Regions from separate parts of the Paenibacillus sp. 01T431 genome, predicted to be linked through region 2. Evidence: predicted binding sites of a transcription regulator. Region 2 holds the regulator's gene; each other region holds the start of a gene.
The links. The regulator CtsR, encoded in region 2, represses protease genes until heat stress. The targets are predictions, from matches to a motif close to ATGGTCAATAAAGGTCAAACA.
Positions count from the first base shown of each region.

Region 1: the regulator CtsR is predicted to act here: its motif matches at 1,864-1,884, upstream of AC1DM9_RS20180 (endo-alpha-N-acetylgalactosaminidase family protein).
Region 3: the regulator CtsR is predicted to act here: its motif matches at 3,199-3,219, upstream of clpP (ATP-dependent Clp endopeptidase proteolytic subunit ClpP).

Region 1 covers NZ_JBFTPT010000011.1:39,841-47,814, reverse strand. Annotated here, with positions in the region: gene AC1DM9_RS20185 (hypothetical protein) at 1-361, shown strand, start outside; gene AC1DM9_RS20180 (endo-alpha-N-acetylgalactosaminidase family protein) at 1,977-7,974, shown strand, end outside.
Region 2 covers NZ_JBFTPT010000028.1:15-7,988, forward strand. Annotated here, with positions in the region: partial or broken rRNA gene AC1DM9_RS31585 (23S ribosomal RNA) at 1-90, shown strand, start outside; rRNA gene rrf (5S ribosomal RNA) at 251-367, shown strand; gene AC1DM9_RS31595 (CtsR family transcriptional regulator) at 674-1,135, shown strand; gene AC1DM9_RS31600 (UvrB/UvrC motif-containing protein) at 1,171-1,692, shown strand; gene AC1DM9_RS31605 (protein arginine kinase) at 1,721-2,800, shown strand; gene clpC (ATP-dependent protease ATP-binding subunit ClpC) at 2,803-5,262, shown strand; gene AC1DM9_RS31615 (antibiotic biosynthesis monooxygenase) at 5,393-5,749, shown strand; gene radA (DNA repair protein RadA) at 6,125-7,492, shown strand; gene disA (DNA integrity scanning diadenylate cyclase DisA) at 7,504-7,974, shown strand, end outside.
Region 3 covers NZ_JBFTPT010000033.1:10,952-18,925, reverse strand. Annotated here, with positions in the region: gene AC1DM9_RS33065 (gluconeogenesis factor YvcK family protein) at 1-950, shown strand, start outside; gene whiA (DNA-binding protein WhiA) at 957-1,886, shown strand; gene AC1DM9_RS33055 (HPr family phosphocarrier protein) at 2,092-2,361, shown strand; gene clpP (ATP-dependent Clp endopeptidase proteolytic subunit ClpP) at 2,540-3,124, opposite strand; tRNA gene AC1DM9_RS33045 (tRNA-Arg) at 3,442-3,516, opposite strand; gene AC1DM9_RS33040 (sugar-binding transcriptional regulator) at 3,790-4,854, shown strand; gene gap (type I glyceraldehyde-3-phosphate dehydrogenase) at 4,943-5,947, shown strand; gene AC1DM9_RS33030 (phosphoglycerate kinase) at 6,123-7,307, shown strand; gene tpiA (triose-phosphate isomerase) at 7,347-7,974, shown strand, end outside.

The DNA.
Region 1 (7,974 bases), on a different contig from region 2:
GGAGACATTTCTGCAAGTGCTTGGATACCGCGTCGTGTCCATACCTTATGACGAGTTGGAGGAAAAGCCGCAGCTTATTGTGTCTTTGCTGCAGTCGCTGCTGGCTCCTTATTTGGTGACTCACACGCAAGAGCAAAACATGACACGCCTGGAGCGTGAGTTATTGCATTATGCGTTTAGGTCGAACAAGAACATTCGCCCAGCCGATGTGATGAAGGAGTTTCATATTAATCGCCGCACGGCAGTCAAATATTTGAAAAGACTGTGTGACGTTGGCAAACTGCGTCCAGTTGTATCTGGAAAAGGCATTCGTATTGTCAGCTATGAGCTAATACGCTCGGCTTTTAATCCTTTTTTTTAGGGAACGGAAGTGGACGTAGAAGTAGGACTAGGACTAGGAGTAAGAGTAAGAGTAAGAGTAAGAGTAAGAGAGGAATTAGAAATGACGGCTGAATATGTGTGAATGTGTTCATTTGTGGAGTGTGTGACTTGTAAGTATCTGGAGTGTTACTGGATTGCATGCAAATTGTATGTAAGTGGAGTGTGGTTTAATTGCATGCGATTTGTGTAGGTAAAGCGGGATTGAAATGGTGTAGATGGATTGTGAATGTAGTGTGTGTGGGGTGTGAATTTGGATTGTGCACGTAATGTGAGTGAAGTATGCATGTACCGCGCGTAAAGTTTGAATAAGCGCAGGAGTGCATCTATTTTCAATAGATAAGGTGGAATTTACTCAAATAGGTGCACAAGTGCATCTATTTGAGTGATTTGGAAAAGTAGTTGTCGGAATAGGTGTATTTATGCTCTTAGATGAGCCTGCTGATATGAACCGGGGTGCTCACTTAACTAATCAGCATGTACTCTCGACTGTTTTTGTTGAGAGTAGATACTGGACTATGAGGGAATGTGCGTTTGTTTAGTGTATTGGGTGTTGGGTTATGCGTTTGTAGAGCGTGCAAGGTGTCCGATTGGATGATTGTTAAGTGTACAAGGAGTGCTATTAAACTAACAGTATGTGATTTGTGTAGGTTATGTGCATTGAGAGTATAAGTGGTTTACGCATGTTGTGTGATTGTAGTGTGCGTGACCGGATGTGAAGTGTAAATAAGCGCAAAAGTGCACTAGTTTCTATCAAATTTGATGGAAATGATGCAAAGAGGTGCAAAAGTGCATCTAGTTGAGCGGATTTGTAAGGTAGCTGGCGGAATAGGTGCATTTATGCACTTAGATAAAGTTACTGCTGCTAACTGGGGTTCTCACTTAGTTATCCTGATTTTTGTTCTTCGCTTTTGTAGATAGTGATAAATGGGTGCGCAGCAGTGTGCATATTTTAAGTGTATTTGGAGTGAGAGTATGCGTTTGTGATATGTGCAAGGATTTATATGTGAGTTGTGTAGGTAGTGTAATTAGAGTGTTTATATGGTTTGTGCATGTAGTGTGATTGTAGTGTGCGTGACCGATCGTAAAGTGCAAATAAGCGCAGAAGTGCACTTATTATTATCAAATTTGATGGAAATAACACAAATAGGTGCACAAGTGCATCTAGTTGAGCGGATTTGAGAGGTAGCTGGCGGAATAGGTGCAGAAATACACCTAGATCAAGCAATTGAGGTTAACTATGTACCTAAATGAAGCTATTACAGTTAGCTCTGCACCTAATTTAAGTCATTACGGTTAGCTGTGCACCTAGATCAAGCAATTGAGGTTAACTATGCATCTAAATGAAGCTATTACGGTTAGCTGGCACCTAGATCAAGCTATTGAGGTTAACTATGTACCTAAATAAAGCCATTACGATTAACTTTGCACCTAGATGCAACTGAGCGGGTAACACCATAGCACCCGCCCCACCCCATACAGACTTTTTTCAAAAAAGATCAGACTTCTAACAAAAATGATCATTCTTAAGCGCTTTCATCTGTTCTATGCTAATAAAATCCAATTAGGATCAGATTACCATGGAGGATGGGTGAAAGATGATTAAGAGGAAAAAAAGCACGGTTTTCAAATTGTATGTTTGGATGATTTGTTTTGCTATTTTGAGTCAGCTGGCTGTATGGCCAAGTGCGGTATCCTTTGCAGAGGAAGTCGTTGAGGTAAAAACGATCGCGAGCATTCCCTCTATCGAGATGAACACAACAATAGGGAACTCGCCGATTCTTCCGCTGGAGGTACAAGCTGTATTTAGCGATGAATCCGTTGGACAAGTTCAGGTAAGCTGGGACGAAATTGATCCCTCGCAATATGCTGAGGCTGGAGCTTTTAAAGTAGAAGGCAGCGTTCAAGGCACTCCCCTCAAAGCTTCCGCAGAAGTTACAGTGAGGGAAAACGATTTTACAGTATTTCTGAATGAGATTACGAGCAATGTGCCAGATGGACAAAGCGTCGTTTCCTACAGCAACAATTATCAGTCCATGCAGCCCGAATTAATGACTTTTATGAAAGGAAACGGGACTACATCGGTTAACAATGGGCTGACGGTAGAAATGAATTCGTTAGAAAAAAATATCGCTATTGCTGCTTGGGATAAAGGACCATGGCTGTCCGCCGGCACAATCGATGCAACACTGCGTTACACCAGCGGGACGCAAGGTAATATCGGGTTTGTAATCGGTGCCTATAATTCTACCCAAGGATTGTCTATTCGTTATGATGCGGGTACGACTTGGGTCATTCAAAGCCCAGATGGTTCTGGCGCGTGGGAATCTTTTGAAGGACCCGAGTTGAAAATGGATACCGATTACCGGATCAAGATTGGTTATAACGGAAACAAGCTATTGGTTATCGTTGATGGCGTTACCTATTACAACAAGGAAACGAATTTATTGAATTTGAAGGCTGGAATAGGTCAGGTGGCCTTGTATAAACGTTTTGCGACGGGACAAGTCGTTTTGAAGGATATTAACATTCAAGGCGTTGGCCAAATCGAAAAACCGTCAGATATCATTAATTATGTACAAAATTATGAAGACCCGGCGTACACACCGCGTTGGTCCGGACTTAACGCTCAAGTGGTAACAGACATTACAGGCAACAAGGTATTATCGCTAAAAAAAGGAGCTAAAGAACGCGGAGCAGATTTGGATTCCCCGCAGCTACAATCGGGTACGCTTTCATTGGACTTTAAGCTAGTAAATCCTGTTAAGCTTTCTAGCGGCCAAGGTTTTGCATTTGGCTTCAGAATGAATGAGACGGCAAGCATCTTTAGCGAAATCGGAGTCGATCCAAATCGCTGGTTGCCTGAATCCAGCTCCGGTTGGGGCAGCAATTTAAATATTCCTTATCCGATTCAGGGGAAATGGAACAATCTATTGTTCAATTTTAATGGAAAAACAATTACGGTCTATATGAACAAAAAGCTAGTTGGCGATATTACATTTGCTGAATTTACCGATGCGGCTGGCTTGTTTGGACTTCGAATCAGAAGCACAGTAGAGCTGTATATCGACAACCTGCAGTATACGAATCAAATGATTACTCCAAAGGAATTGGTGCAATACAGCAACAACTTTCAGGATGGCATTACGGGAGGGTGGAGCAGCGGCTCTTCATCCATCATCAAAGAAGGCAGCAATCGCTTTTTGAAGTTGTCCGGTATCACGGGCACGGTATTGAATAACGATGCGCCACTCCTACAGAGCGCAACCTATATGCTGGATGTAAAACCTACGACTGATGCGATTGGTTTTGCTATAGGCAGCAGCTCTTTGGTGAAATTTGCGAATGACCACTGGATTTTGGAGAAGGATGGCAGCACTATTCCTTTTGTAGCAAGTGACGCTATTTCATCGAGTCCATTAGTTATGAGTTGGAATAAGGTCGGAATACAATATAGCGACTCTTCGGTCACACTAAGTATAAACGGAGCTAAGTTGACTGCGAATTTACCGTCCGGACAACAATTCGGAGAAGGTTCATTCGGAGTATACGGGCAAGGCGACTTGTATGTGGACAACATTTTGTTCACGGAGGAATTTATCCAAATGGATACTTCCCCTGTCGCAAGCAAGATGTATTATGAACAATATTATGAGACAGCTTCAAGCATGAACTGGACAGGACTCGGCGGCAGTCAAGTCGTCGATGGTTATTTGAAGGGCAGTATCGCTTCGGGATCGGTTGCGATAAATGAAGATATCGTACCTGTGAAAAACGGCGTATACCAGGTCAAGATGAAGACAAATGCTTCGTCCGCAGGAGTTAAAATCGGCAATGCAGCCATTTATTACGAAGGTCAAGGCAAATGGATGTATCAACCTAACGGTGGAGAAAAAATAGCTATCGGAGACAGCGTTGAAATTGTACCTGGCAAAGATTTTATTTTGCGGGTAAGGTTGATCGAAAATGAGTTGAATCTTTATGTGAATGGCATTTTGGTGGGCACTGTCCAAACGAAAAACTTCACACCGGGAGCGTTTGGAATTTATAATTCCGGAAATGAAGTGATGCAAGTTGAGATGGATGCGATGACCGCAGAAGAAATTAGAATATATGAGCCTGACTTCACTACGCCTAACTGGAGCGCGATGGATTCGAGCAGTCCGGCCGTGCTGGAAAGCGGCGAAGGCAGCGTTAAATTAAGGCTGCCCGGCGTATCTCTCGTTACCGATAATAACAGTCCAGACGTTGTCGATCAGAAAGTAACCTTTGATTTCAAGACGAGTGTAGGCGCTGGGACAGACGGAGGGCGCTATGGATTTATTTTGAGAGGATATGACGATAACCGCTACGTATCTATCGTTCATGACATCAATGGAACTTGGAAGCTTTCTGCAAACGGCAACGATTCCAACTTCCCTACTGCGTATTCCATGGCGGCGGATACTGTGTATAAAATCGAATTGAATCTGATCGGCAACACAGTTACTTTCGCTATTACTGATGCTGATGGCAACAGGACGGATATGGGCGCGGTTACGGATAATACGGTGACCTCAGGGGCTGGGAAATTTGGAGTGCGTTCCTGGTATAGCGCCAAAGAAATGACGATTGCCAATCTCAAAGTGGTTGAACAGGAATCCATGCCAAGGCTTCAGCTTGCGGCGGAGCTTGATTCGATCACCAAAGACGATTTGACTGTGACGCTGAATAAGGGTTTTCCGAGTATTTTTTCTTATCAGGTCGGCAATAAGACGATGAAAGCAGCAGACGAGCAAACAAATACATTGCAAATTAACAATACGGAGTATACAGCTCAGACGGTTTCGGAAAAGGTTGGCGAAAGCAAATATGCCTATACGATGGCTTTTGACGAAATTGGCGTGGTGATTAAGGCTTTCATAGAAGCAAAAGAAAATAACGTTGTTCGATTCGAAGTGAGCGAAATTCAAGAAAAAAGTGATTTTGTTGTCAGATCTCTCGAGTTGAATAGTTCACTCTTCTATGTGGATAGCTCTATGAAAGGCGCGACGTACGCTTGGAACAAGTCTGACGGCAAGTGGCACGGGATTTCGGAAGAGCTGGTTGACGACATGTCCAAAATGAATCAAACCGGTTCATTCGGCACAACGATGACGATGGTGAGCGCAGAAGGACTGGGCGCGTCTATGGAAAATAACGTAATGAGCGGCGGAAATAAGATACTCGTTAACGCCGAGAAAAAGTCCCTTGTAAATAAGCTTACCGTAAAACCAGGATCGTGGACTTATCGTCATACCCAGAGCAATGAAAAGGAAGCACTGCCGTGGTATAACGTTGTTCTTACCGAGGATCGCAATTCCGATGGGAAGGTAGACTGGCAGGATGCGGCTGTGGCTTATCGTAAAGAAATATACGTGCAGCCGTTCGGCGCCGAAGACATGAAAAACAATATGATGTACATTGCGTTCAACTTCGCTAGTCAGGCAAATGATCCGTTCCTGAACGCTTTGGACACTGGTAAAGTGCTGTACAATTATTCCGACGGCTTTGGACAAATGATTTTGGAAAAAGGTTATCAGGCGGAAGGGCATGACGATGATATTCCTTCTTACTCCAACATTGGGGTGAGACAGGGCGGATTAGCCGATTTTAACTACTTGATTGACGAAGGGGCCAAATATAACCTTCGCGTCGGCGTTCATTTAAACGCCACAGAATACCATCTTGATGCAAACGAGCTGAACTATTCCAATCTGACAGGCGCTACGCCAAACGGATATAAACAGGATCGGCTAGCAAAAGGTTGGGATTGGATCGATACGAGCTATTATGTAGATCAGACAAAGGATGTTTTGAGCGGTGATCTGAAGTCACGATTTACAAACTTGTACAATCTCACCAAAGATCCAGCAAACCCGAATGACCCTGCTTTGGATTTTTATTATATCGATGTATACACAGGCAACGATTACAACGCTTATAAATTGCTGCAATATGCAAATGGCTTGGGGTTGAAAGTAGGAACCGAATTTGCGGGGCCGATTGAGCCAGGATCGGTATTTGTCCATTGGGGAACGGATTTGGGTTATCCGAACCAAGGGAACAAAAGCATTCTTTACCGATTGGTTAAAAATGACCTCGATATTTTCGTCGGCAACGCGCTGTTTAAAGGCCAGAAAATCCCGGTCGTAGCGACTTGGGGGGATTCGAAGCCAGATATTCAACAGGGTGTAACCGTGTTTTTCAATGAAGTGCTTCCGACAAAATTTATGCAGCATTATGGCGTCATGAAATATGAGACGGATCAAGTGACTTTTGAACAAAATGTTGTATCCAAACGAAACAAAGCAAGCAACAAGATTGAGCTCTCCAAAGACGGAAAAGTCATCTCTTCTTGGAAAGATACCGGAACAACGACGGACACAGTCGAGCGTCATACGAGCGAAGCAGACTCCTTGATCCCTTGGCTGTGGGATGTGAAGACCAACCAGCCTCTAGGAATAAACGAAGGAGCTAAATTGTACCACTGGAATACGACCGGTAATACGACGACTTGGCAACTGACAAATGATTTTAAAGACGTTGCATCGTTTAACATGTATGAATTAACGCAGCAAGGCAAGGTGCTTGTAGATACGATTGCTGCGGTGGATGGATCGCTAACGATTGCGAAGGCAAGCAAAAATACGCAATATGTTCTATACCCTGCAACAGCAGATGCTTTAAACCTGATTCCTTCTGCGGGTGAATGGGGAGAAGGCAGCCTGATTAAGGATTTTGCTTTCAATTCAGAGAAATTTAATGTTGAAGGATCATGGTCTGTTAATGATACGGCCAATGCTTCCATTAAGGTCGTTCAAGGCGATGTTGGATACGACACGACAAAAGAAATGGTAAGGTCCAACTGGAACCGCTATGCGGAAATTGGAAGCCGTGCTGGTGAGTTGTCTCAGCAAATCACTGGATTGATTCCGGGAGGAGAGTATACGGTTGGTGTATGGACTCAAACCGTTAAAGGAAGAAAATCCTCTTTACAGGTAACCATGAACGGCAAAACGTACAGCAATTATGTAACAGGCTTGGACGGTTCACATCAAAGTTCATTTAAATATGTGGACACAACTTGGCAGAGAATGAATGTGAAATTTAAGGTGCCAGAAGGCACGACAACGGCAACAATCAAGTTAATCGCAGATGCTGGAGCTGGCACTGTGCTATTCGATGATGTCCGAATTTGGAAGCATCTGACGTCGGGAAGCGGTGCTGAACAAGCTGGTTATGTCGTGAAGGAAGATTTTGAGAATGTGTATGAGGGCTGGGGGCCTTTCGAGTATGGAGGCGGCAGTCGAATGATTCATATAGCATCGGATCAGAGCAACCCGCATGATAACAATCCGATTGTTCAGGCAGCTGACCAAAAAATCGGTCCTGTCATGACTTGGGTATTGAATGGTCAGAATTCATTAAAGCTGAATGAAACTGACATGGGCAGACTGATCAAATCAAATGAGTCCGACATTAAATTAAAAGCGAATAAGACGTATGAGCTTGGCTTTGTTTATACGATGGAAAATGGGGTTACCTACGAGGTCAGCGTGTTGTCTCGTTCGACCG
Region 2 (7,974 bases):
CCCTTGAAGACGACGAGGTTGATAGGTTCGGGGTGGAAGCACAGCAATGTGTGTAGCTGACGAATACTAATCGGTCGAGGGCTTATCCTAAACACGTTTACTGTGACCCATACATCCAGTAGACAGCAGCATAAAAGGCTTCAGCAAGCCTAATCTTTCGTATCCAGTTTTCAGGGCGTAAACACCTTGAAGGACTTTGGTTGGATCTTTTCTGAGGAAACTCAGGACTGCATTTCAACGAAAAATCCAGTTTGGTGGCGATGGCGGAGGTGAACCACGCGTTCCCATACCGAACACGACCGTTAAGCCCTTCAGCGCCGATGGTACTTAGACCGCAGGGTCTTGGGAGAGTAGGACGTCGCCAAGCACGAGAGACCTATCGCATAATATGCGATAGGTTTTTTGTTGTTTTTGCATGCAGAAAATGAGCGTTAATCATATAAATGAATCCGGCTATGTATAAACAGCATGCAAGCGTACCAAGCTAATGGAAAATCAATTTTACCGAGCACTTGACCTTTTGCTGAAATTGCATATAATAAAATCAAGGTCAAAGAAAGTCAAAGTCAGTTGTCCGAATATTCGGTGTATATTCTGATTTGATTGCAAGACCTCATTAATACCTATGTTTCAACTTTAGTTTTATTGGTTATTTCTCAGGGAGGTTGGTGGTTTGCGTAACATTTCCGATCTCATCGAACAGTACTTGAAGCTTATGCTTCAAGAAAGTCCAGAGGGCGCAGTAGAAATTCAACGCAATGACCTGGCTGACAAATTTTCTTGTGTACCGTCGCAAATCAACTATGTAATTAGTACTCGATTTACCATGGAGAAAGGATACATGGTTGAAAGTAAGCGCGGCGGCGGAGGCTATATCCGAATACAACGGATTGAGCTTCCTGCATTAAAGGCGATTCAATTCCACATCGAAGAAACGGTTGGAGAATGTGTCGATCAAGGTGCAGCGGAAGGGCTTATTTATCAGCTTGAGGAAGCAAGACTTATCTCTAAGCGCGAGGGAAATCTACTCCGTGCGGCTGTGCATCGCGATACCATTGCACTGAAGCTGCCGCTAAGGGATGAAATTCGGGCAAGGTTGTTAAGGTCCATGCTTATCTCATTGCTGGTTAAATAATGACAAACCGTTTATACCGGGAGGAGGGATCAGGCTTGTTTTGCCAAGATTGCGGTAAAAAACCGGCTACGCTTCATTTCACAAAAATCATTAATGGCGAGAAGACCGAATTTCATATTTGTGAAAGCTGTGCTCGTGAGAAAGGCGAAGGCATTCCAGGCGCGCCGAATAGCTTTTCTATTCATAGCTTACTATCGGGGCTTCTTGATTTCGAACAGCTTGGCGGGTCGACGATTACCGGCATCAAGCAGCCAGCGCTGCGCTGCGAGGAATGTGGACTGACCTATACACAGTTTAGCAAAATCGGTCGATTCGGCTGCAGCTCTTGTTATCAGTCGTTCGAAAGTAAGCTTGATCCACTTCTCAAACGTATTCACAGCAGCACCGTACACAGCGGTAAAATCCCTAAGCGCTCAGGCGGGCAAATCCAGTGCAAGCGCGAGATTGAACAGCTGAGGCGGGATCTGCAGGAGAAGATTGATCAAGAGGAATTTGAAAGCGCGGCTGAGCTGCGTGATCGAATACGTGAATTAGAGCGCAAAATGGCAGACCTGTAGGCTGGCATAGAAGGAGTGAAGGAACCTCTTGACTAAGCATCGATTCTCACAGCATGCGCTCAGCGAATGGATGAAGGACGCAGGTCCTGAATCTGAAATTGTCATTAGCAGCAGAGTGCGAGTAGCCCGAAATTTACGTCATCAGCCTTTTCCATTACTTGCAACAAATCAGCAATCTAAGGATGTCATGGATCAGCTGACTGAAGTTAGCCAGAGCGGCAAGCTGCAGTCAATTGGATCATTTGAGACCATTGTTTTGTCAGATTTAAGCGAGCTTGATAAAAGGGTGCTTGTTGAAAAGCATTTAATCAGTCCCAATTTAGCGAACGAATCGCGATGCGGGGCCGTTATTTTAAGCGATAATGAATCTGTTAGCATAATGATTAACGAAGAAGATCATTTGCGCATTCAATGTCTGTATCCAGGTTTCCAAATCCAGGAGGCATGGGCATTGGCCAGCGGAATTGACGATATTTTTGAAGAGTCGGCTGATTATGCATTTGATGAGAAACGCGGTTATTTGACGACATGTCCAACGAATGTGGGCACAGGCATAAGGGCATCCGTCATGATGCATTTGCCAGCACTCGTTTTAACGTCTCAAATCAATCGGATATTGTCAGCTGTTACACAGGTAGGATTGGCGGTAAGAGGTTTGTACGGCGAAGGCAGTGAAGCGCTTGGGAATTTATTTCAGGTGTCTAACCAAATTACGCTCGGGCAATCCGAGAATGAAATTATTGAAAATCTTTATGGTGTTGCAAGACAAATCATCGAGCATGAGAAAGCGGCACGCAAACGTCTTATGCATGAGTCGCGGCTGAGGACAGAGGATCGCGTGAAGCGCTCATACGGTATTTTAGCATATGCTTCAATTATGGATTCCAAGGAAGCTGCGCAGCGGTTGTCAGATGTGCGGCTTGGTGCAGACCTTGGCATTTTATCAGATGTAACGCCACAAGTGTTGAATGAACTTTTGGTAATGACTCAGCCTGGATTTTTGCAACAAACCTTCGATGAGAAGATGAGTCCAGAGCAGAGAGATTTCAGGAGAGCAGAACTCATACGCAAGCAATTGCGTGGTGAAAAAGGCCATGGGGGTGCGTAAATATGATGTTTGGAAGATTCACGGAGCGAGCACAGAAGGTGCTTGCATTGGCGCAAGAAGAAGCGGTTCGTCTCGGACATAACAATATTGGTACGGAGCATATTTTGCTAGGCCTTATTCGCGAAGGGGAAGGAATAGCGGCTAAAGCATTGATTGGACTAGGACTTGGGCTTGAAAAGATTCAAGATGAAGTTGAGGCGTTGATCGGTCGCGGTCAAGAGCAGCCTAACAACATTGCCTATACGCCACGCGCAAAAAAAGTAATTGAGCTTTCGATGGATGAAGCAAGAAAGCTTGGACATACGTACGTTGGCACAGAGCATATTTTGCTTGGTCTCATCCGTGAAGGAGAAGGCGTTGCGGCACGTGTGCTCAACAATCTTGGCATTAGCCTAAATAAGGCTCGTCAACAAGTCCTTCAGCTTCTTGGCAGCAGTGAAGCTGTCTCAAGCAATCACGGTTCGCCAGCGAATGTTAGCACGCCTACGCTCGATGGACTTGCAAGAGATTTAACTGCTTATGCGAAGGAAGGAAATCTGGATCCTGTAATCGGCCGAAGCAAAGAAATTGAGCGTGTAATTCAAGTGCTTAGCCGCCGTACGAAGAACAATCCAGTACTAATCGGGGAACCAGGCGTCGGTAAAACAGCAATTGCCGAAGGTCTTGCGCAGAAGATTATCGAGAATGAAATTCCCGAAACTTTGCGTGATAAGCGTGTCATGACGCTGGATATGGGCTCCGTAGTTGCAGGTACAAAGTACCGTGGTGAGTTTGAAGATCGGTTGAAGAAAATCATGGATGAGATCCGCCAAGCGGGCAATATTATTCTATTCATCGATGAGCTTCATACGTTGATTGGCGCAGGCGGAGCAGAAGGTGCAATCGATGCATCTAATATTTTGAAACCTGCATTAGCACGTGGTGAACTGCAATGTATCGGTGCAACTACTCTTGATGAATACCGCAAATATATTGAAAAAGATGCTGCGCTTGAGCGTCGTTTCCAACCTATAACGGTAGATCAGCCATCTTCAGAAGAAGCGATTCAAATTTTATACGGCTTACGCGATCGTTATGAAGCTCATCACCGTGTGAAAATTACGGATGAAGCTATCGTGCAAGCAGTTAAATTATCGGATCGTTACATTCCGGATCGGTTCTTGCCAGATAAAGCGATTGACCTTATCGATGAAGCCGGTTCAAAGGTACGCTTGCATTCTTACACTGTACCGCCAAACTTGAAGCAGCTTGAAAACCGTTTGGAAGATATCCGCAAGGAGAAGGATGCAGCGGTTCAAAGCCAAGAATTCGAGAAAGCGGCAGCACTTCGCGATACGGAGCAAAAAATTCGCGAAGAGCTTGATATTACCAAAAACCAGTGGAAAGAAAAACAAGGCCGTACTGATTCTGAAGTGACACCAGAGGATATTGCTCAGGTTGTAGCTAGCTGGACGGGTATTCCTGTTAGCAAGCTGGCTGAAGAAGAGACGGAACGACTTCTGAAAATGGAAGATATTCTTCACGATCGCATCATTGGACAAGATGATGCCGTGAAGTCGGTATCCAGAGCGATTCGTCGTGCGCGTGCCGGCTTGAAAGATCCGAAGCGTCCAATTGGTTCATTCATTTTCTTAGGTCCAACGGGTGTTGGTAAAACGGAGCTCGCCAGAGCACTTGCAGAAGCGATGTTCGGAGATGAAAATGCGGTTATCCGTATCGACATGTCGGAATATATGGAGAAACATTCGACATCCCGTCTAGTCGGAGCGCCTCCTGGTTATGTAGGTTATGAAGAAGGCGGGCAGTTAACCGAGAAAGTTCGCCGCAAGCCATATTCCGTTGTGTTACTAGATGAAATTGAGAAAGCTCACCCTGAAGTATTTAACATATTGCTTCAGGTGCTGGAGGATGGTCGCTTGACTGATTCCAAAGGCCGCGTTGTCGATTTCCGCAACACACTGATTATTATGACTTCTAACGTTGGAGCGGATCAAATCAAGCGTAATTCCTCGCTCGGTTTCACAGCCGTACAGGATGCGGGACGCGACTTCCAGCAAATGAAGGATAAAGTGCTTGGCGAGCTTAAGAAAAGCTTCCGTCCGGAGTTCTTGAACCGTATCGATGAAAGCATCGTGTTCCATTCGCTTGGCGAGGAGCATATTGCTCAAATCGTTACACTCATGTCGGATGAGCTGCGCAAGCGTCTGCGTGAGCAGGAAGTTGACTTCATCTTGACGGATGCAGCAAAAACCTTCCTTGCGAAGGAAGGCTACGATCCACAATATGGAGCTCGTCCGCTTCGCCGGGCAATCCAAAAACATATCGAAGACCGTTTGTCCGAAGATTTGTTGATGGGTAAAATCCAAAAAGGCGATACGTTCACAATCGATGAGAAGGATGGCGGTCTAACCGTTACCAAATCGATTTCCGAACAAGAGCCAGAAGAATCCACGACAAAATAAGCATGATAGTAAACTGTCCCGCAATCAGAATAGCTGCTTGCGGGACAGTTTTTATTAATACAATAAATTGACAATGATAATCATTATCGTATAATAAGACTATAGCGTTACATAGAATGGAGGAACAACGATGATAGTTGTCACCAATACGATAAAAGTAAAAAAAGGCCACGGGGAGACGGTGGCGAGTAGATTTCAAAACTCCAAAGGCATAGATTTATCTCCTGGTTTTGTGCGCATGGAAGTGTTGTTAACGGAAGGCTTAGAAGAATATGATGAGCTTAAAGTAAGCACGACTTGGGAAACCAAAGCTTCCTTTGAGGGCTGGGTGAACAGTGATTCTTTTCGGCAAGCACATGCTCATAGAGGCGGGGGACAACAGGGTGAGGCAGGCCAGCAAACGGAAAGCGTGATGCTCGGCTCACAATTGACAACGCATCGTGTGTTAGTTGCTCGGCAAGCTGGAATTGAGCTTAAGCAGCATTAATTCTATTTATTTATAACTTGGTGCTCTAATAAATATGCTGCGTTGTGACTAATCTTTCGCTCTCTTATCCACTGTGGATAACGAGGGCGTTTTTTATGTTGTATTTATAGAAAAAGCCTTTGGGGATATGTTGATGAGTTGTGGATAATGTTGATAACTTGTTCGTAATTCTGTGGATAACAATGAAAAGACGTGAAATGGATAAGCTTAGCTGTGGGAAACGAATAATAAGTGGGTTATCTCCTTTTTTCATTAACAATGTGGGTTTATACATGGAGGATAAAATGGTAAACTTTATGTAGTGTGATTTTAAGCACAATCGCTAGGGCTGGCATCATTCATTTACGCTGGTTCATAACGTTTAAGGAGTACAGAATGGCCAAAATTAAATCAAAATTTGTTTGTACGGAATGTGGAACAGAATCGCCAAAATGGCTGGGGAAATGTCCCGGTTGCCACGCTTGGAATTCGATGGTGGAAGAGAAAGAAACCGTTGTGAAAACGAAGGGCGTCGGATTGTCGTCGTTTCATGCGAAAGAAAAGCCGCAGTCCATCATACATATAGAAAGTGGGCAAGAGCCTCGTATAGAAACAAGGATGCTTGAGCTTAATCGAGTGCTCGGCGGAGGTGTTGTTCCAGGCTCGCTAATTCTTGTCGGCGGAGATCCCGGAATCGGAAAATCAACGCTGTTGCTGCAAACGTCTCATGCGCTCGCGGTGAAAGGATTGAAAGTGCTCTATATTTCTGGGGAGGAGTCCGTGCGGCAAACAAGGCTAAGGGCAGATCGACTTGGTGCGCTGACGGAATCGCTTTATGTACTATGCGAAACCAATATGGAGCAAATTAACGATGCCATAGAATCAGTCCAGCCGGATTTTCTCGTTATTGACTCCATTCAAACCGTCTACGATCCAAATGTTCAATCGGCTCCCGGAAGTGTATCGCAGGTACGAGAATGCACGGCACACTTTATGCGAGTGGCCAAAATTAAAGGAATTGCGACGGTGCTCGTCGGCCATGTTACGAAGGAAGGCGCGATTGCGGGGCCAAGGCTTTTAGAGCATATGGTGGATTGTGTTCTTTATTTTGAAGGGGAGCGCCATCATACGTACAGAATTTTAAGGGCAGTCAAAAACCGCTTTGGCTCGACGAACGAGATTGGCATTTTCGAGATGGGCGAGGATGGACTGCGAGAGGTTTCGAATCCTTCTGAGCTGTTTTTATCTGAGCGGCCGCTTGGTGTATCAGGGTCAACCGTAGTTGCAAGCATGGAAGGCACCAGGCCTGTGCTTGTTGAGCTTCAGGCGCTTGTGGCCACAACTAATTTTCCATCTCCGCGCAGAATGTCAACGGGTATCGACCATAACCGAATGGCGCTCATTATCGCAGTGTTGGAGAAGCGGAACGGCATGTTTCTACAAACACAGGATGCTTACTTGAACGTAGCTGGCGGAGTTAAGCTTGATGAGCCGGCAGTCGATCTAGCAGCGGCGGTCAGCATAGCCTCCAGTTTTCGCGATGCGCCAACGAAGCCGTATGACGTTATATTTGGTGAGGTAGGATTGACGGGAGAAGTGCGTGCGGTATCGCGTGCTGAGCAAAGGGTGAAGGAAGCAGAGAAACTAGGTTTTAAACGTGTCATAATGCCAGAGAAAAGTTTAAAAGGGTGGAAACCACCCGCAGGGATAGAAATTATTGGCGTATCTACAGTGTCGGAAGCACTTAAGGCAGCGCTTGGATAGGGGGGCAGATGATGAAGGAACCTACACAGCTTGAAATTATGAATCAATTATTGCAATTAGTCGCACCAGGCACCCCTTTTCGGGATGGGCTTGAAAATGTGCTTCGGGCGAAAACGGGGGCGTTGCTGGTTGTTGGCTACAGCCCGGAAGTAATGGAAGTCGTAGACGGAGGTTTCTCCATTAATTGCGACTTCTCGCCTAACTATTTGTATGAGCTTGCAAAAATGGACGGAGCTATTATTTTGAGTGAGGATATGCGCCGAATTTTGTATGCGAATACGCAGCTTATACCGAATAGCTCCATTCCGTCGATCGAAACGGGAATTCGGCACCGTACAGCTGAGCGGGTTGCAAAGCAGACAGGCAAGCTTGTTGTATCCATCTCGCAGCGCCGTAATATTATTACTTTGTATCAAGGCAATCTGCGTTATTCGCTGAAGGACATGGGTGTTATTTTGACGAAGGCCAATCAAGCGATTCAA
Region 3 (7,974 bases), on a different contig from region 2:
TCGTCGTAATTGGCGGCGGTACAGGTCTCTCTGTTATGCTGCGAGGTCTTAAGGAGAAGCCGCTCGATATTACCGCGATCGTTACGGTTGCCGATGATGGCGGGAGCTCGGGCATTTTACGCAATGAGCTGCAAATTCCGCCTCCGGGTGACATTCGGAACGTACTTATGGCATTAGCGGATGCTGAGCCGCTGCTGACTGAGGTTCTTCAGTATCGTTTCAAAACGGTACCGGGACTTGCAGGCCACAGCCTTGGCAATCTTATGCTGGCAGCAATGACCGATATATCCGGCGACTTTGTAACGGGGATTCGTGAGCTGAGCCGTGTGTTAGCGGTTCGAGGACGGGTTCTGCCCGCAGCGAATCAGGCTATCGTACTTAAAGCGGAAATGGCTGATGGCAGCATTGTCACAGGGGAATCCATGATTCCTAAAGCTGGCAAGGTCATCAAACGAGTTTTTTTGGAACCAGCCGATGTCGAACCGCTGCGAGAGGCGGTCGAGGCCATCGAACAGGCCGATGCTATTTTGATTGGACCGGGCAGCTTATATACAAGTATTATTCCAAACTTGCTAGTTCCTAAACTGGCAACTGCGATCGTGGAATCAGAAGCCGTAAAATTATTTGTATGTAATGTAATGACGCAGCCTGGGGAAACTGATAACTATTCGGTAGGCGATCACCTTGATGCCATTCATGCTCATATCGGTCAACATCTATTCGATTATGTCATTGTAAATGACGGCGAAATTCCGCCGCAAATCGAAAGCAGATATGCTGAGCTTGGTGCAAAGGCCGTCCATTTGGATTTAGATGCAGTTACGCAAAAGGGTTATGAAGTCATTGCGGATCGGTTAGTATTGTTTCGCACTTTTCTTCGGCATGATGCCGAACGCTTAAGCCATCATATTTATAAGCTGGTAGAGAACTGGATGTTACGAAAGAGGTGATACACAATGTCATTTGCGGCCCAAACAAAGAAAGAGCTGACATTAATTGAAGCGGACAGCTGCTGTGAGATAGCGGAGCTATCTGCACTCATACGGATGAATGGTTCGGTTAGCGTATCTAGCCGCAAAGTCGTTTTGGACATCTCAACGGAAAATGCCGCGATTGCCAGAAGGATTTATTCCCTGCTCAAAAAACATTATGATGTGCATGTAGAACTGCTTGTCCGTAAAAAGATGAGATTGAAAAAAAACAACGTGTATATTGTCCGTATACCGGCTAGAGTTCAGGAAATATTAAGCGAGCTCAAAATTGTATCGGAAGGTTTTATGTTCAATTTAGGCATCGATAAGGAAATCATTCGCAAGCCTTGCTGCAAACGCTCCTATCTACGGGGTGCGTTTCTTGCTGGCGGATCGGTTAACAATCCAGAAGGTTCATCTTATCATTTGGAAATCTCTTCGATGTACCAAGAGCATTGTGAGTCGTTAGTTGACCTTGCGAACAAATTTGATCTTAACGCGAGATGCATTGAGCGGAAAAAGGGATTTATCTTCTACATCAAAGAGGGCGAGAAAATAATCGAGCTCCTCAATATTATTGGTGCGCACCAAGCTCTGTTCAAGTTTGAAGATGTTCGAATCATGCGCGACATGCGCAATTCAGTAAACCGGATCGTAAACTGCGAAACGGCCAATCTAAATAAAACGATCGGTGCAGCTGTTCGTCAGATCGAGAACATTAAGCTGCTTCAACGTGAAGTAGGACTGGATAGCTTGCCTGATAAGCTGAAGGAAGTAGCTGAGATAAGGCTTCAGCATCCGGATATGAATTTGACAGAGGTCGGCGAAATGCTCGGAGGAAAGGTCAGTAAGTCAGGCGTAAACCATCGTTTGCGCAAAATCGACGCACTTGCGGAAAAAATCCGTGGTGTCTGAACTTTTATCCTAGTGCATCAGCTGGTATAATGATATAATAATTTAAAATGACGCAATTTTTAAAGATAAGAATAAGCAGCATTGATACTTACACATCTTATCTTTGTCCGGAAACGAGCTTTTGCAGCCAGAAGACGGCAAACAGAGCCGTATAAGCTTTTGCCGCATGCTAATGATTGAGAAAAATATAGGGGGTATGGTTTCCATGACAAGGCTTCCGGTTGTTGTTCGTCTTAAGACTGGACTACATGCAAGACCAGCAGCATTATTCGTACAAGAAGCGAACAAATTTTCCTCCGAAGTATTTGTAGAGAAAGACGACAAAAAAGTAAACGCTAAATCCATAATGGGTATTATGAGTTTGGCTATCAGTTCTGGCACTGAAGTATCCATTAGTGCCGAGGGTTCGGACGCAGAACAGGCTGTAAACGCTTTAGTCGCTTTGGTAAGCAAAGAAGAGCTGGAGAACCAATAATGAAGAAGGAGAGAAGTCACGCAGGTTCATTATGAGCTTGCGGCGGCAGCTCTTTTTTTATATGGAATGTACAATAATCTTACGAATGTGTTTGCACTAAAAAAAAGAGCAGGCTCGGATGAATCCGAACTTGCTCTTTTTTGCGTTCAAACCTATTACCTAGCGGAATCGGAATGAATTATGCGAGTTTCTCAATTACTTTATCAACCAAGCCATATTCTTTGGCTTCTGCTGCACTCATGAAGTAATCGCGGTCTGTATCTTTCTCGATACGTTCAAGCGATTGTCCACTGCGCTCTGCCAAAATACCGTTCAGCTTGTCGCGCATGCCGATAATGCGTTTCGCACGAATGGCGATATCGCTTGCTTGGCCTTCTGCTCCGCCAAGCGGCTGATGGATCATGACTTCGCTGTTCGGAAGCGCATAACGTTTGCCAATTGCACCTGCAGTTAGCAAGAAAGCACCCATAGAAGCAGCCATACCTACACAAATCGTAGATACATCAGGTTTAATATATTGCATCGTATCGTAAATAGCCATGCCTGCCGTAATTGAGCCGCCCGGGCTGTTAATATAAAGAGAAATGTCCTTCTCAGGGTCGTCTGCCGCCAGGAATAACAATTGAGCGATGATGGAGTTGGCCACCACGTCATTTACACCTGATCCTAGAAAAATAATGCGATCTTTCAGTAGGCGAGAGTAAATGTCATACGCACGCTCACCCCGATTGTTTTGCTCAATAACCATAGGAACGAAATTCATATCCAACGTAAGCCCCCTCCTAAAAAAACAATGAATGGTTAAATCGTATTCTCATAATAACGGATGAAAAGTCAAAAGTCAAAGATAGTCAAACAGGTCTGCAGTTCCCTTGCTGCGTATACGAAAAAAATGGGTTTGAAGTGGATTGGATGAAATATACAAGCGCAATTTGGAGTGTTTTCCATGAGGCATAGGTTGGATGTTATAGTGGGAGATTAATCACTTGACCGTTGCTTAAAATAAAAAAAACGTTCCAGCGTATAGGAACGGTTCGTGTGTATCAATATAGAGTTTGAACTTGCGATAATAAAAAGTAATGGCGCGCCCGCAAGGAATCGAACCTAGATCTCAGCCTTCGGAGGGCTGCGTCATATCCATTGGACCACGGGCGCATAAGGAAAAGCTGCTGTTGCTGCTATCTGCTTTTGTAAGAAAATAGTCGCAAAAATGATTATATGATATTAAAGATTTTAAAGCAAGCGATGTTCAAAAATTAAATTTGTTAAAAATGCGTCGGAAACCGTTTCCAATTGATAATCGGCTATTGCTACAATCGGTTATTTCCGATAAACTAAAGGTGGGACTTGAAATGATACCGCGGGACATATTGAGTCCAACGTATTTGAAGCGAATACGCTATAGGCCGATGGAGTGAAGGATGAGAAATGCGTCAGATCATTGAACTGCAGCAGCAGCTTGTGCCTGATCTGCTAGAGGTCATGAAGAAACGATATTCGATTTTGCATCAAGTAATGGTATCGGATTTAATCGGACGTCGAACGTTGGCTTCTGTATTATCGATGACGGAGCGTATGCTTCGGGCAGAGACCGATTTCCTAAAGACGCAGGGGCTGCTCGAGATTCATTCGGGAGGCATGCGGATTAGCGATTCAGGCAAGCTTCTATTAGAGCAGCTTGAGCCATTCTACAAGACAATGTTCGGACTATCCGAACTGGAGGAAACGATTCGCAGTCACTACGGCCTATCGCAGGTCATTATAGTTGCTGGCGATTCGGAAGTCTCTGCCCAAACAAAGCGAGAGCTTGGACGTGCGGGATGTCAGGTGCTTATCAAGGTAATGCAGCCTAACGACGTTGTAGCTGTAACAGGCGGAACGACGATTGCACAGCTGTCGAATCAACTGATTAGTTCTTCTCAGCTGAATACGAACTTGTTCGTACCGGCTAGAGGCGGTCTAGGGGAGAGCTTGGATTACCAAGCGAATACGATTGCTTCCATGATGGCTAAGCGTACAGGAGCGCAGTATAGACTTCTGCATGTGCCGGATCATCTGGGAGAGGAAGCTTTTGCATCTATTATGCAGGAGCCGAACATTCGAGAAATTGTGGATGTCATCCGCAGTGCTCGCATCGTTGTACATGGTATCGGAGATGCTATGGTTATGGCAAGACGCAGGCGGCTAGAGCGTGAAGTTATTGATGCTATGGAAGCTGAGGGTGCTTTGGCGGAGTCGTTCGGGTTTTATTTTGACCGAAAAGGCGCTGTCGTGCACAAAATGCAAACGGTGGGGTTACGGCTCGAGGATATTGTTAAAACTGAAGTTGTTATAGGTGTTGCTGGCGGCAAGAGCAAAGGCGAGGCTATAGCGGCAGTGATGCGCTTTGGACACAATGATGTACTCGTAACGGATGAAGCAGCGGCACTTGAAATCGTAGCTTTGATCGATCAAGAGAAGCACAGTCAAGAAGAAGGCAATAAGGAATCATGACAATTTGCAAATTGCTGTTAAGGCATACCTGCAAAATGTCTTGAAATATATTCATAAATCTTTTAAAAACGCTTAGGAGGAAACAAAAATGGTTAAAGTTGGTATTAATGGTTTTGGTCGCATCGGCCGTAACGTATTCCGTGCAGCACTGAACAACCCTGATGTTCAAATCGTGGCAGTAAATGATCTTACGGATACTGCAACACTGGCACATCTTCTGAAATACGATACAACACACGGTCAACTTGACGGTACTGTAGAAGCTAAAGAAGGCGCGCTTATCGTAAATGGCCGCGAAATCAAAGTATTCGCAGAGCGCAACCCTGCAGACCTTCCTTGGAGTTCGGTAGGCGTTGAAATCGTAGTTGAATCAACTGGTATTTTCACAGCGAAAGAAAAAGCTGAGCTTCACTTGCAAGGCGGCGCTAAAAAAGTTATCATCTCCGCACCTGCAACGAACGAAGATATTACAGTGGTTATCGGCGTTAACGAAGATAAATACGACGCTGCGGCACACACCATTATTTCCAACGCTTCTTGCACAACGAACTGCCTTGCTCCTTTCGCAAAAGTATTGAACGACAAATTCGGAATCGTTAAAGGTATGATGACTACAATTCACTCATACACAAATGACCAATCCGTTCTTGACGTTCCTCACAAAGACTTGCGTCGTGCTCGCGCAGCTGCTGAGAACATCATTCCTTCTTCAACTGGCGCAGCGAAAGCTGTTTCACTAGTTCTTCCAGAGCTTAAAGGTAAATTGAACGGTATGGCTATGCGTGTTCCTACGCCTAACGTTTCCGTAACTGACCTTGTTGCTGAGCTTAAAGTTAATGTAACTGTTGAAGAAGTTAACGCTGCATTCAAAGAAGCTTCAGAAGGCGCTCTTAAAGGCATCATGAACTACAACGAATTGCCGCTTGTATCTAGCGACTACAACACTGATCCTGCTTCTTCTACAATTGATGGTCTTTCGACTATGGTTGTTGAAGGCAACATGGTTAAAGTTATTTCATGGTACGACAACGAGTGGGGCTACTCGAACCGCGTAGTTGATCTTGCTGCTTACATTGCTAGCAAAGGTCTGTAAGCAAAGAAGACGGACTAAAGACCGCAGCATACCGCGCATGCGGAGCTAAGGTTTTTGACTTGCGGCTTCTAGAGTCGTAAGTCATGGGGGCGTTTCTTCTTTGAAGGAACGCCCTTCTTTTTTTTGTATTCTACCGTTATACCTTTCCATAACACATTTTCGGGAGGCTTCATAGATGAATAAGAAAAGTGTACGTGATGTTGCAGAACTAGCTGGTAAACGAGTATTTGTTCGCGTTGATTTTAACGTGCCGCTTGAAGATGGAAAAATTACGGATGACAAACGTATTCGTGAAACGCTTCCTACAATCAACTTTTTGATCGAAAAAGGCGCAAAAGTTATTCTTGCAAGCCATCTTGGACGTCCAAACGGTCAAGTAGTAGAAGAGCTTCGCCACACAGCTTCCGCAGCACGTCTATCTGAGCTGCTAGGCAAGCAAGTAACGAAAGCGAACGAAGCTATCGGTGAAGCTGTTGAAGCGCAAGTTGCTGCACTAAACAACGGTGATGTGCTATTGCTTGAAAATGTACGTTTCTATGAAGGCGAAGAGAAAAACGATCCAGAACTAGCGAAAGCTTTTGCAAAACTTGCTGACCTGTTCGTAAACGATGCATTCGGCGCTGCTCACCGCGCTCACGCTTCGACAGAAGGCATTGCACACATCTTGCCAGCTGTATCAGGCCTTCTTATGGAGAGAGAGCTTGAAGTACTAGGCAAAGCGCTTAACAACCCAGAGCGTCCTTTCACAGCAATCGTTGGCGGTTCAAAAGTTAAGGACAAAATCGCTGTAATCGATAAAATGCTTGAAATTGCTGACAATGTCATCATTGGCGGCGGCTTGTCTTATACATTCTTCAAAGCACAAGGTCATGAAATCGGCAAATCGCTTGTAGACAACAGCAAGCTTGATTTGGCTCTTGAGTTCATGGAAAAAGCGAAGAAACTAGGCAAAAACTTCTTGATCCCAGTTGATATCGTTGTAACTGACGATTTCAGCGCTAACGCTAACACGCAAATCGTTGACGTTGACAGCATCCCTGCTGATTGGGAAGGTATCGACATTGGTCCTAAAACACGTGAACTTTATGCTGACGTGATCAAAAACTCCAAGCTGGTTGTATGGAACGGACCTATGGGCGTATTCGAAATCGAGCCATTCTCCCATGGCACACAAGCCGTTGCTCGCGCTTGCGCAGAAACAGCTGGCTATACTGTAATTGGCGGCGGCGATTCCGCAGCAGCAGCTGAGAAATTCCACCTAGCTGACAAAATGGACTTCATCTCGACAGGCGGCGGCGCTTCCCTAGAGTTTATGGAAGGCAAAGTGCTTCCAGGCGTAGTTGCTCTTAACGATAAATAATACATTTACCCAACTATATAGATTTGAGGAGGATTACGCATGAGCAACAGAACACCGATTATTGCAGGTAACTGGAAAATGTTCAAAACGGTATCCGAGGCTGTAACATTTTTCTCCGAAATTAAAGGCAAAGCTGAAGTTGCAGGTGTAGAGAGCGTGATCTGCGCGCCATACACAACACTTCCGGCACTTGTTGAAGCTGCAAAAGGTACGTCGATTGCTATTGGAGCACAAAACGTACATTTTGAAGACAACGGTGCATTCACAGGTGAAATCAGCGGCGTTATGCTGAAGGATCTTGGTGTGAAATACGTAATTATCGGTCACTCCGAGCGCCGCGCTTATTTCGCGGAATCAGATGAGATCGTAAACAAGAAGGTTCATGCTTCCTTCAAAAATGGCTTGCTTCCTATCGTTTGTGTAGGCGAGAAGTTGGAAGAGCGCGAAGCTGGACAAACAAAAGAAGTATGCAAAGTGCAAACAGAAGCAGCTTTTGTAGGCCTATCTGCAGCACAAGCAGCTGAAGTTGTTATCGCTTATGAGCCAATCTGGGCTATCGGTACTGGCAAATCTTCTACTTCCGAGGATGCACAAGATGTTATCGGTTATATCCGCAGCGTTGTTGCTGGTCTTTACGATCAAGCGACTGCTGATGCGGTTCGCATTC